DNA from 4 places in the Simiduia sp. 21SJ11W-1 genome. Region 4 is predicted to be linked to each of the others. Evidence: predicted binding sites of a transcription regulator. Region 4 holds the regulator's gene; each other region holds the start of a gene.
What was found. Region 4 encodes sigma-54, which starts transcription at its own class of promoters, with help from an activator protein. Its sites were predicted from a motif close to TGGCACANNNNTTGCNNT; they were not measured.

Region 1 (3,094 bases), 390 kb from region 4:
GGCCGACATCTTTGCCGCGCACGGCATGTTTTTAACCATGCGCAAGCCAAGCGCCGCCAAACCTAGCCCTTAAGCTCGCAGCCAGCGGCTTTAGGGGCCGGCCGGTATACGCCCACGTTATCAAAGCCTGCGTCTTTCAGGTGCTCAGCGTGCAGCTGGCTCATCACACCTTTATCGCAATACAGCAGGTATTGGCGGCCGGCATCCAGGGCGGCGAAACGGGTGTTGAGGCTGAAAAACGGAATTTTCAGCACTTCCACATTGGCCAGGCGCAGCGGGCGCAGCTCTTCCTCGTTGGGGTGGCGAATATCCACCACCACCGCCTGCTGCGGGTCGGCCACCTGCTCAACGCTCACCACCGTTTGCTCTAAATCGGCCACCACATCCTGAATAAACTGGGTGCGACGCGCGCCTATAGCCTGCTCCAGCACATCGAAATCGAACTTGCTTTCAGCGTGCAGCACGCGATCCATCTTGGCGCGGGTGGTGGGTTTAACGGAGATCACACCGCAGTACTCGGGCATGGAGGCGGCGAAATCTTCGGTGCCAATGGCGCGGGAAATATCAATGATGTCGCCTTTGTCCATCACCACCAGCGGGCGCAGCACCAATGTATCGGTAACGGCGTCGATAGCGGCCAGGTTGGGCAGCGTTTGGCTGGATACCTGCGCCACCGCTTCACCGGTTACCAACGCAGGCAAGTCCAGCTCAGCCGCCACCTGGGTTGCCGCACGCAGCATCATGCGCTTGAGCACCACCCCCATGTAGCTGTTATCCACGTTTTGCAAAATCTGGCTAACCACTCCTTCAAAGGGCACAGTGACAAATTTCACCGGGTGCGAAGAGCCAAACTTATTCCACAAATAAAAGGCCACCTCTTTAACACCCAGCTCGTGGGCCTTGCCGCCGAGATTAAAAAAGCAGTAGTGGGTGCGCACGCCGCGCTTGATCATCAAATAGCTGGCCACGGTGGAGTCGAAACCGCCGGATATGAGCGACAGTACGCCTTCCTGCGAGCCGAGCGGGAAGCCACCCAGGCCCGGGGTTTGCTCTTCCACCACGTAGAGGGTGTCGGCCCGGATCTCAAGCTTTACGGTCACATCCGGCTGTTTGAGGCTCACGCCTTTTGCCCCGGTGTGCTGGTTCAAGCCGCCACCCACATAGCGCTCTACATCAATGGATGAGAAATCGTGGTTGCCGCTGCGCTTAACGCGCACGCAAAAGGTTTTACCGGCGAGCTTCGGCCCCCAAATGGGCAGGGTTTTCTGGAAGATGTCGTCCATGTCGCCGAGCGGGAAGGCCTGCACGCGCACAAAGTTGGCAATGCCGGGCGTGCGCGCCAACACATCGGACACCCGCGCCCAGAGCTGCTCATCGGCGCTCTCACAGGTCACTTCAATTTTTTCCCAATCGCGCACCACGGCTATGGCCGGATCTACCTGCACCAATTGCGCGCGCAAATTTTCGCGCAGCTGCTTTATGAAGCGCTTGCGCACGGGCGGGCTTTTAATGGTGATTTCCGGGAACAACTTCACAACAAAATGCATACTTAACTTCTCCTCGAGCCCAAAGCTCCACGCCACCCAGCATGGTGATGGCCAGACACACGCCTGAAATAAAAGGGCGCGCATTATACATGCTCAATCATTGAGCGTCCCAACGGGGTAATGACCTATAATGGTGCGCGCAACACACTAAGGCACCAGTGTGGTGCACCATAATTGCGCTTACGCCGCCCTGCACTGGCGCACGGCCTGAAATATGGGCCTCTACGGGATATTCCGATTTGGCATATATTTTGCCCTTACTCGGATACCCTTCATCAGCGCCCCGCGGTATCGATGATGCAGCATGCAGGAAGGGCGCGATGTAAAAATAAATTGTTAACCGGTCTGACTATTCGGAGGCATCCATGTCAAAAACTTTAGACCTGATCAAGGAACACGAAGCCAAGTGGGTTGATCTGCGTTTTACCGATACCAAAGGTAAAGAGCAGCACGTATCTTACCCAGCCAGCACTATCAGCGAGTCTTTCTTCGAAGAAGGCCGCATGTTTGATGGCTCATCTATCTCCGGCTGGAAAGGCATCAACGAATCCGACATGATCCTGATGCCCGATGACGATGCATCTGTAATGGACCCGTTCACCGAAGAGCCCACCGTGATTGTGCGCTGTAACATCGTTGAGCCTTCAACCATGCAGGGCTACGACCGCGACCCACGCTCTATCGCCAAGCGCGCAGAAGACTACCTGACCTCAACCGGCCTCGGCGACAAGGCACTGTTCGGCCCAGAGCCAGAGTTCTTCATCTTCGACAGCGTGCAGTTCAACTCTGGCATGGGCGGCGCTTTCTACAAGATCAACTCTGAAGAAGCGGCCTGGTCTTCAGGCGACGATTTCGACGGCGCCAACACCGGCCACCGTCCACGCGTAAAAGGCGGCTACTTCCCCGTACCACCACTGGACAGCCTGCACGACATCCGCGGCGCCATGTGTAACGCCATGGAAGCCATGGGCCTGGAAATTGAAATTCACCACCACGAAGTGGCCACCGCTGGCCAGTGCGAGATTGGCGTTGGCGCCAACACCCTGGTGAAAAAGGCTGACGAAGTACAGATTCTGAAGTACTGCGTTCACAACGTAGCGCACGCCTACGGCAAAACTGCCACCTTCATGCCCAAGCCTTTGATTGGCGACAACGGCTCAGGCATGCACGTACACCAGTCTTTCTCTAAAGACGGCGTAAACCAGTTTGCTGGCGACAGCTACGCTGGCCTGTCTGAAACTGCCCTTTACTATGTTGGCGGTATCATCAAGCACGCGCGCGCGCTGAACGCCTTCTGTAATGCCTCTACCAACTCTTACAAGCGTCTGGTTCCCGGCTTCGAAGCACCTGTAATGCTGGCTTACTCTGCCCGCAACCGCTCGGCTTCTATCCGTATTCCTTTCGTACAGAGCGCCAAGGCCAAGCGTATTGAAACCCGCTTCCCAGATCCAACCGCCAACCCCTACCTGTGCTTCTCAGCCCTGCTGATGGCCGGTATCGACGGTATTCAGAACAAGATTCACCCGGGTGAAGCAGCCTCTAAAGAT
Region 2 (3,094 bases), 520 kb from region 4:
AGCGCCTATGTTTGCAACGCCCGGAATATGCGCCAACAACCAAGGCGTTGAATCCACTGAAAAAAATTAAGAATATTGTTGACCGACCCGGATTTATCAGTAGAATACGCGGCTCCTGAACACCGGGTGGTTAGCTCAGTTGGTAGAGCGGCGCCCTTACAAGGCGTAGGTCACAGGTTCGACCCCTGTACCACCCACCATATTCAGGCGGCAATTAACGCAGTTGATTGCGCCTACACGGTTTAGCGGACCGGTAGTTCAGTTGGTTAGAATGCCGGCCTGTCACGCCGGAGGTCGCGGGTTCGAGTCCCGTCCGGTCCGCCATTATTTGACTAGCCTCTAGTCTTTAAAAGCCCCGATTTATCGGGGCTTTTTTATGCCCATCAAAAAGCACACTCATTGAACCTAACCCTGCAGCTGCGGTCATATTTTACAGGTACACTAAGCCGCCCGTTTCGGCACACCTGCAGGTGGGATACACCATGAAACAGCTGATCATCACCCTGTGCCTGGCACTCGCCACCACCGGCGCACTCGCCAACCCGCCCATCAATTATGAATTCCCTGAATTAAAAGAGGTGCGCGATTTTCGCAAGAACAATGTAAATGGCTGGTCTGCTGTGAACGAGCAAGTACTAATGGTTTCAGCTGGCGCCAGCCGCAACTACCTGCTGGTGCTTTCGCGCCCCGATCGCGACTTGCTGTTTAGCCAGGCGCTCGCCTTCACAGACACCCAAGGCCGGGTGAGTGCGCGCTTTGACAAGGTATACGCAACCAACAGTAACATCCGCATGCCAAACTCCATTCAAAAAATTTACGAAGTGCGCGGCCGCGACCAAGTGAAAGCTGCACGCCTTGCGGTACACGAGCAAGCCTGCGCCCAATCCGAACAAGACAGCCGCGCCTGCCGTGATTACCACAAAGCGCTGGAAAAAATCCAGAAAGAGGCACCGGAAGAAAACAGCAGTAAAGAAGGCCAAAGCTAAAGGCGTAAGCGGCAGCCCCGCTCTCATGACACGAGCAATACGAGCGGGGCCTGTTTCGAACCCCGCTCCTTCTCGAACCAGTAAGCAGCAAAAGCACTTGGTTGCCACAAGCAAGCGCCACAAACCTTAACTCCAGATAGAATAAGCTAGCCACTGGATGAGCCCGTAGCGCCTTGTGCGCGCCATCGATTCACCCTCACGCCCCTAGGTTCGATAACAATTGGGTTTTGAAGATTATGGTTACGGGTGGCCAGATGATGGCTCGAATAATCTCAACGCAGCATGTCGGGCCACGTTTTTAGCATCCGGCACCACCGCTTTCACATACACCACGAACTCTCTGCCAACATGACCACCTTCACCAATCCAGATGTGGCAAAAAGCGTTGCTCGCCCCCAACAGCCACGGGGGCATCACACCGATATTCCACGCGCAACGCCACACACAATTCTTACCCGGTGTTTGATCTCACCCGCCCAGGTTTCAACACCACTCAAGCACCACTGAGCGGCCAGAATCTCCAAGTTATCGACGCCACCAACAACATCTAGCTAAAACAGTGAGCGGCGCGCGGATTTAGCGCCTAAAAGCAAGCACACTCACCGGCCACACTGCCGTATCGATTACCACCTTAATTCCCTGCTATTAACATTTAAGCATTAGCTACTTCCAGTCTTCGCCCCCTTTCCACTCGAATACTGCTGTCGAGCTTATTTACACAATCGCTACGCGAGCGACATGCAAAAAAACCAAGCCACTGAAAAAACTAGAAAAAATCATAGTGGCATGGGCATTGCGTACCAACCGCCTGACCTTGAGACAACAACAGGAAAAAGGGAATAGACCTATGAAAACGCTCAAAACCTTAGTAGCAACCTGCACGCTGGTTGTCAGCTCCATGTCTGGCGCAACGATCATTGACCATGGCACCTATACCACGGACACAAATTTAGGGGTCGACTATTTAGACGTAGGCCTTATTCATGACACCTACGCAAACTTCAACACAGGGATAATGTACGCAGGGAGAACTTGGGTGCTCGCAACGGCAGATCAAATTGCCAGCACCTGGTCAGACGCCACAGGCCTGGCACTTACCTCCGCCGATATCTATTCCAGTGATAACGACTTGGGCGCAGCCGCGTCCGCAACACTCCATGACCTGTTCGATGGAGTGAACTCCGATCTCGGTTCTGGCGGCGAAGCCGTTATTGGCGACTACAGCATCGCCGGTTACTACAACTTCATTTTTGGCGGCTCACTCGCCGTTCACGATGCTCCTTGGTACGACTCTCACTATAGCTCGAACTCCAGCGGCACCATGGGAGCATGGCTGGTTAGTAGCAACCTGCCCGAACCGGGCTCTCTGTTACTACTCGGCTTAGGTTTACTGGGGCTCGGATTAAAACGCACCAAGAAGTAGTCGCTAGCCCTCTACAATACCCACCAATACAGCCAGCGAACAGCTGGCTGCTTTAGTTACACCGTTAACCGCACGCCAAAAGAGCGCCGAAAAGATAAAGCAGGCAAACCAATGCACCGGGGGCCACTTACAAAGCTAAGCGCGCCCACAACCCCAACCACACACAGCAACAAGCCAAGTCACTACACACCAGGCCTGGGCAGCTGCCGACTGCCGACTGCCGACTGCCGAGTTAAACCGCAATAATCCGCTGCAAATTTCTTTAACTGCCACCGGCAGGACGCATCAATACATCAAGCGTCGGCTTTTGTCGATTAAAGATTATTGATAGACCTAACCAAGATTCGAACTCATCTCGCACATAAATTATGAAAATTTTTCCAAAGTTCTTTATGGATGCCATATTTATTTTTCTTAAAACAAAAATTTTCCGTTAACCACGAAATAGGTACACACAATAACTACTTAACCTACATCGCCGGGTTTAACCCTCCTCCTGGCCCAACGCCTCAAGGATTTGCAGCAACAGATTAATAACATCCAGATACAATTGGATGGAAATTTCCAGCGCTATATTCCAACTATTTTGCTCAGGCGCCGCTGCTTGAGCGAGGGCGTTAAAATCTGCAACCAGGTAGAGCGCAAACAACAGACTACCGCCAATAGCCTTGATACGCTTCTCTTC
Region 3 (3,094 bases), 1.7 Mb from region 4:
ATAGCCGGCCCCGTAGCCAGTAGCAGCAGCGCCGCGCTGTAGAGCGCGTAGTGAGGTTGTGGGGCTTGCGCTGCACTGGCGGGCGGCTGGCGTTTCGCAACCGGTGCCATGTACATGGCAGGCAGGCACACAGCACCAAATAACAGCCAGCCAAACATGTCGTGCTCTTGCATGAGCGAGCTTTGCATTTCTGTAAAGTAGCCCACCAGTATCAATATAAAAATTCTTAACCAATTGCTGATAAGTGCAAGCAGCGCTGCCACCGCCATAATCGCAATAAAGCCGCGCTCTTTGTAACCATTGAGGTAGCTGATCAAGTAGCCCATGGCCAGCGCAATAATAAAGTAGCGCAAGCCCGAGCAGCCATCTGCAATAACGATGTGCCCAAAGGGAATAAAAATGCTGCTGCCGTCTATAACAGCCGGTATGCCAATAAGGCGCACCATTTCACCCACTACAAGGCCGCTAAGGGTTACCAGCAGGCCGTTGAAATGCTCCCAAAGGGTAATGGCAAAAACGGGCATAAGCAGTAAAAACCGCTGATGCCACGCTGTGGCAAAACCAAAAAGAAACGCCACGGCGAATGCAAGGCAGGCTATCAGTGCAAACTCTGCCAGCAGGTTTATGTCTAGCAGTGCAAATACGGCCCAAAGGCCTGCGCTAAGTACAAGGCATAAGGCGGCGAGATAGCGCTGGCCTTGAGTGGCCTGCGGATTAAACGGCAGCGCCTTGTAAAACAGGTATGAGAAAATCGCAATCAGCAGGTAGCCGTGGGAAAGGCCTTCTGTCCATTGGCTCCATTTATCGCCAAGGCTTAAAAAAGTGGGCGCGAAAAAAACAGGCATTGCCAGTAGCAACGCGAGCGGTGCGACGCCAGCCGGCGCCCTTTTTTGAGGCTCTGAGCAAGCTGTTATATTAACTTCCATGTGTTTAGCCAAGCTAAATTGACAGGCAATTCTACCTGAAAACAGGTGGCGTTTGTAGCTGGTGCGTGTGTGCAACTTGCGAGTTGGAAATAAAAAAGCGCCAGCGGTAGAACCGCTGGCGCTTAGCAGCTGTGGAGACTGCGTAAGATGTTTAGTTTTTCACGCGGCGACGCGCAGCACCTAAACCAAGTAAGCCCAAACCAAGTAATAAGAAAGTACCAGGTTCTGGGAGGCGGCCAACGGTAACATCGTCGATGCCCCAGCCGTCGTTGCCATTGCTGTTATTGAACGACAGCGTGGCACCCATGATGCTCATGCTGCTTTTAACAGATACGTAACCCATGTTGCCGCTGGCCAGGTACGGAGAAATCACGTAGGAATCTGAGTAAGTGCCGTCATCGAACATGAGCGTGAGCGTGGCGCCTACGTCAGAGGCATCGGCCATAAAGAAACCGAATGCATTCATGCCGGCGGTGGCCGGGTTGTCGAATGTCCAGGTTACTTGGCGCGCATCGTTGCTGTCTAGCCAGAGGTCCTGTGCATCGGAAGCCAGCGCTTCACGGCCGTATTCGCCGGTGCGTGAGCTTTCGATCATCAGGTGATTGTTGTGCAAGTTTGAGCCTGCCTGGCCTGCAGTAATCAGCGCAAAGGTACCCACATTGGTTGAGTAAGATGCCGCGTGATCTTCCCAGCTGTTTTGATCTGTTGTGCCGTAGGTGGGTGCTGTACCCAGGCTATTAAAATCTTCAACAACGGTTGGGCCTGCCAAGAACGCCATAAATGCTGCTTCGCCTGCGGCTGCGTTTGAGTTGTAGTTAACTACAACGCTTGCGCTAGCAAGTGAAGAGGCAATGAGTGCGCCGCTTGCAAGGGCGGTTTTGATAAGGCCTTTCATGATTGATCCTTCCTGTGGACGCAAAATGTTTGGTGCGTTAAATAAACTAGTTTTACTAGCTTACAAACCTTAAGAGCAATAACCGGGCCATGGGTGCTAAGCTATTGATTTGCAAGGTTGTGCGCCAAGTTTTGCGCCTTGTGAAATGAGTGTTTGTAAAATAAATCGACAACGCCTTCGCGCTAGGTGCGGTGGCGCACAATCACTAGCCCGATGATGCCAATAATGAGTAATACGATGCTCCCGCCTTCGGGCAGGCCGGTTATTTCCAGGGCGGTCACATAAAATTGGGTATTGTGGTAGGCAAGGGTAACAGCCGTATTGGCCGCCACCAAAAAGCTGCCAATGCTATTGGCCGCATGGTAGTTGCCCAACAGGCTGCCGGATTCTTTTACCTGAAGTTGCTGGCCGCCTACCCATAGGCTGGCGCCGCTTGCGAAGCCGCCGTCGTGATTGTTGTTCACCCACAAATTGCTGATGCGCACATCGCGATCAAAAACAAAGGTGAGCCATTCGCCGGTGTTTACGTTGTCGTCGTTGCCGGGCGCGCACTGGGCGTTGGTGTCTATATCTTTACAGGCGCCCAGGCCGCCGTAGTTGGCATCCATGTACGCGAATTGGGTGTTATCGTCGTCATTGTTGGCGTGTGCGGTTATGTTGAGGTTGCCCCAAGCGCCCGAGTAGCTGAGTGTGGCGTGGCCCTTTTCATGGGTATGCGCATCAGAGGCGAAATCCAGCAGGCTTGCATGGGTTGCTTGTGTGGTGAGTGCCATTGCACAGAAAAGCCATAAGGTTCTGAAATAATTCATGGTAATTCCTTCTGTAGCTATGCAGTTTTTGCTCATGCTTTACGCTGGGTGGCGCTGCATAAACTAGGCCGAAGGAGGTAAAGTGAAGGGAAATCAATCATTTGGCGTGGGGATGCTTGGCGTCTAAAGCATCTTTTGTAAAAAATCCTGACAGCGCCAGCAGCACCGGTTAGGCGTGCGCCTAGTGCAGCACTGTCAGTGGCACAAACTGGCTGTAAAGGCCGTTGTTATCGTAGGCGGCAATCTGGAATACAAATTCACCGTAAAGGTTGTCAAATGTGTAGCTATGCTGGGTGCCCTCTACAACCAGGTAGGTGAAATCCGGTGTAGCAAGTTTTCGATAACGTATTTCGAAGCCGCCAATTTCTTGGGTGAGCAGTGGTGTGCCATTTTCACGCAGGGTGGGCAGTTGCCAGGTGGCAACGGCTTGGCCCTGTATAACGCTTGTGGGCGTAGTTGTGGGT
Region 4 (3,094 bases):
AGCCTGGCCAGTGTTTGCAGGTGATCGCCATCGGCATCTTCCGGCACCAGAAGTGCGAAAATAACGTCGACGGGTTCGCCGTCAATGGCGTCGAAGTCGATGGAGTGAGACAGTGTAATCAGCGCACCGGTGGTGGCCTCGCAGTTGGCAACCCGGCAGTGGGGTATGGCGATACCGTGGCCGAGGCCGGTGCTGCCCAGGCGTTCGCGGGCAACCAGGCTGCGAAAGAGGTCGTCGGCGGCGAGGGAGGGGATATCGTTAGAGATCAGGTCGGCCAGAATTTCCAGCGCGCGCTTTTTGCTGACGCCATCCACGCCGTGTTGCACACGGCGTGGGGCCAAGAGATTTTCAAACTGCATAAATTCAACGGTGGCTTCGAAGCTTTTCTTTGTGCTTGATAAGTTGGCGATCCAGCTTATCGGTGAGTAGATCGATGGCAGCATACAGGTCTTCGGACTGAGAGTCAGCGAAAAACTCGGCGCCACTGACGTGGACGGTAGCTTCTGCCTTTTGTCGCTGTTTATCAACACTCAAAATGGCATTGATGCTGGTTATTCGGTCGTGGTGGCGTTCGAGTTTTTCAAGCTTGGTGTTGACATAGCTTTTGATGGCGTCGGTCAGGTCGAGATGGTGTCCGCTGATGTTGATTTGCATTTGCTGCTCCTTTTGTCGCTGCGTTTGCGTTGCACCCGCCCCGCATTGGTGCAATACCGTTGCGGGGCACCAATACTCGCTTGCTAAATCAGTCGCTTTCGCTCATTCGAGGCCGCGATACCGAGAGACTCCCGGTACTTGGCGATGGTACGCCTGGCCACCTGAATGCCTTGCTCTTCTAAGAGCTTGGTAATTTTGCTGTCGCTCAAGGGCTTTTTGGGGTTCTCTGCGGCCACCAGCTTCTTGATGATGGCGCGAATTGCCGTTGAGGAACACTCGCCGCCTGAGTCTGTGCTCACGTGGCTTGAGAAGAAATACTTGAGTTCGTAAATGCCCTGGGGGGTGTGCATGTACTTTTGCGTAGTCACCCGGGATATGGTGGATTCATGCATGCCAACTTCTTCGGCGATGTCGTGCAGCACCATGGGTTTCATGGCTTCCGGGCCGTGTTCGAAAAAGCCCACCTGTTTTTCAACAATGCAGCTGGCCACCTTGAGTAATGTTTCGTTGCGGCTTTGCAGGCTCTTTAAAAACCAGCGGGCCTCTTGCAGGTTATCGCGCAGGAAGTTGTTATCTTTGCTGGTGTCGGCGCGCTTTACCAGCGACGCGTAGCCTGAGTTGATACGGATCTTGGGCGCGATATCTGGATTGAGCTCCACTAGCCACCGATCCTGTTTTTTGCTGACAAAGACATCCGGGACGACATACTCGGTTTCAGCCCGGCTGATACTCTCGCCCGGGCGCGGGTTAAGGGTTTGGATCAGCCCGATGGTTTCGGCAAGCTCTGATTCCTTGAGCTTACAGCGGCGCATGAGTTGCTTGTAATCGCGGCTGCCTAGCAGGGCCAAGTGATCCTTAACAATCAGTTTAGCAGCATCCAGAAAAGGTGTAGTGGCCGGTAGTGTGCGCAACTGAATCAGCAGGCATTCCGATAAATCCTGACCGCCAACGCCTGGCGGGTCGAATTGTTGCAGCCGGTGCAGCACCGCCAGTACTTCATCGTGTTCGAGGGGGTCATCTTGCAGATCGGCGTCTTGGCCCAGGCCCTCGGTTATTTCTTCCAGAGGTGAGGCCAACAGCCCGCTGGGCTCTATGGCATCGATGATGGCCATGGCAATCACCCGATCACGATCAGACATGGGCGTGAGGTTGAGCTGCCACAGCAAATGTTCTTGCAGGGTTTCGCCGCCGCTGTCGTCGCGCTCGTAGTCGCGATCGTCGTCCGATGCCGGGCCTGCGCTGGCGGGGCCCGAGGTGTAGATGTCGTCCCAGTTGGTATCTACCGGCAGGTCGTCTGGAATGTCGTTATTCCAGTCGGCATCCATCGAGGTGTCGCTGGTGGTGTCGGTTGCGGGGGTATCCGGGGCGTTGTCGTTTGCGTCTTTGCCGTCTGGCTGGGCAGATTGGCTGTTGTCTGGGTGGTCTGCGGCGTTATCGGCGCCTGTGTCATCGCCGTCTGCCATCTCGAGCATAGGGTTGGATTCCAGCGCCTCCTGGATTTCGGCCTGTAAGTCCAGTGTCGACAATTGCAGCAGCCGGATGGCCTGTTGCAACTGCGGCGTCATGGTCAGCTGCTGACCGAGTTTTAGCTGTAGAGATGGCTTCATGGGGTAATGACTTACATCCTCTTGGTTGCTGCCCAAAACGTGGCCTTAACTCCAGCGGGCGCAACCTAAGTGTAGTCATCCGGCAATAGCGAGGCAATATTGACAAGCAAGCACCATGCCTTTATGGGTGATTTAAGGTTGGCGCGTAAAGCGTTGTTGTTCTGCGCGCCAGTGCGGTGATGTGCAGGCCTAGAGGGTGAACTGGTCGCCTAGGTACACCTCGCGTACCCGCTGGTTGGCGAGCACCGTGCTGGCATCGCCCTCGGCAATAATGTGGCCTTCGCTAACGATGTAGGCCTTTTCGCAGATGCTGAGGGTTTCGCGTACATTGTGGTCGGTAATCAGTACGCCGATGCCGCGATCTTTAAGGTGCTTGATGATGCCTTTGATATCGCCCACGGAAATGGGGTCGACTCCGGCGAAGGGTTCATCCAGCAAAATAAACCGTGGCTCGGTGGCCAGGGCCCGGGCAATTTCCACCCGACGGCGTTCGCCGCCCGACAGCGCCATGCCCAGGCTGTCGCGGATGTGGGTAATGTGAAACTCTTCCAGCAAATCTTCCATGCGCGCTAAGCGCTGTTTGCGGTTGAGCTCTTTGCGGGTTTCCAGAATGGCAAGAATATTGTTGGCCACGGTGAGTTTGCGAAATACCGAGGCCTCTTGCGGAAGATAGCCGATGCCCGCCCGTGCGCGCCCGTGAATGGGCAGGGGGGTTAAGTCCTGATCGTCGATGCTCACGCGCCCGGCATCGCTTTCTACCAGGCCCGCAATCATGTAAAAGCAAGTGGTTTTGCCGGCGCCATTGGGGCCCAAGAGGCCCACTATCTGGCCGC

Region 1: a site for sigma-54 is predicted at 1,788-1,805, ahead of glnA (glutamate--ammonia ligase). Genes of this name have one in related genera too.
Region 2: a site for sigma-54 is predicted at 1,769-1,786, ahead of L1F30_RS06770 (PEP-CTERM sorting domain-containing protein). Genes of this name have one in related genera too.
Region 3: a site for sigma-54 is predicted at 1,894-1,911, ahead of L1F30_RS14490 (PEP-CTERM sorting domain-containing protein). Genes of this name have one in related genera too.

What each region holds. Positions count from the first base shown of each region.
Region 1 covers NZ_CP090959.1:641,596-644,689, reverse strand. The annotation lists gene L1F30_RS02795 (transporter substrate-binding domain-containing protein) at 1-73, shown strand, start outside; gene thiI (tRNA uracil 4-sulfurtransferase ThiI) at 63-1,547, opposite strand; gene glnA (glutamate--ammonia ligase) at 1,913-3,094, shown strand, end outside.
Region 2 covers NZ_CP090959.1:1,547,430-1,550,523, reverse strand. The annotation lists tRNA gene L1F30_RS06785 (tRNA-Val) at 125-200, shown strand; tRNA gene L1F30_RS06780 (tRNA-Asp) at 248-324, shown strand; gene L1F30_RS06775 (DUF6491 family protein) at 483-986, shown strand; gene L1F30_RS06770 (PEP-CTERM sorting domain-containing protein) at 1,834-2,409, shown strand; gene L1F30_RS06765 (Bax inhibitor-1 family protein) at 2,894-3,094, opposite strand, start outside.
Region 3 covers NZ_CP090959.1:3,306,698-3,309,791, reverse strand. The annotation lists gene xrt (exosortase) at 1-845, opposite strand, end outside; gene L1F30_RS14490 (PEP-CTERM sorting domain-containing protein) at 1,078-1,821, opposite strand; gene L1F30_RS14485 (hypothetical protein) at 2,004-2,630, opposite strand; gene L1F30_RS14480 (hypothetical protein) at 2,812-3,094, opposite strand, start outside.
Region 4 covers NZ_CP090959.1:1,031,093-1,034,186, forward strand. The annotation lists gene L1F30_RS04540 (PTS sugar transporter subunit IIA) at 1-359, opposite strand, end outside; gene hpf (ribosome hibernation-promoting factor, HPF/YfiA family) at 364-654, opposite strand; gene L1F30_RS04550 (RNA polymerase factor sigma-54) at 738-2,261, opposite strand; gene lptB (LPS export ABC transporter ATP-binding protein) at 2,451-3,094, opposite strand, start outside.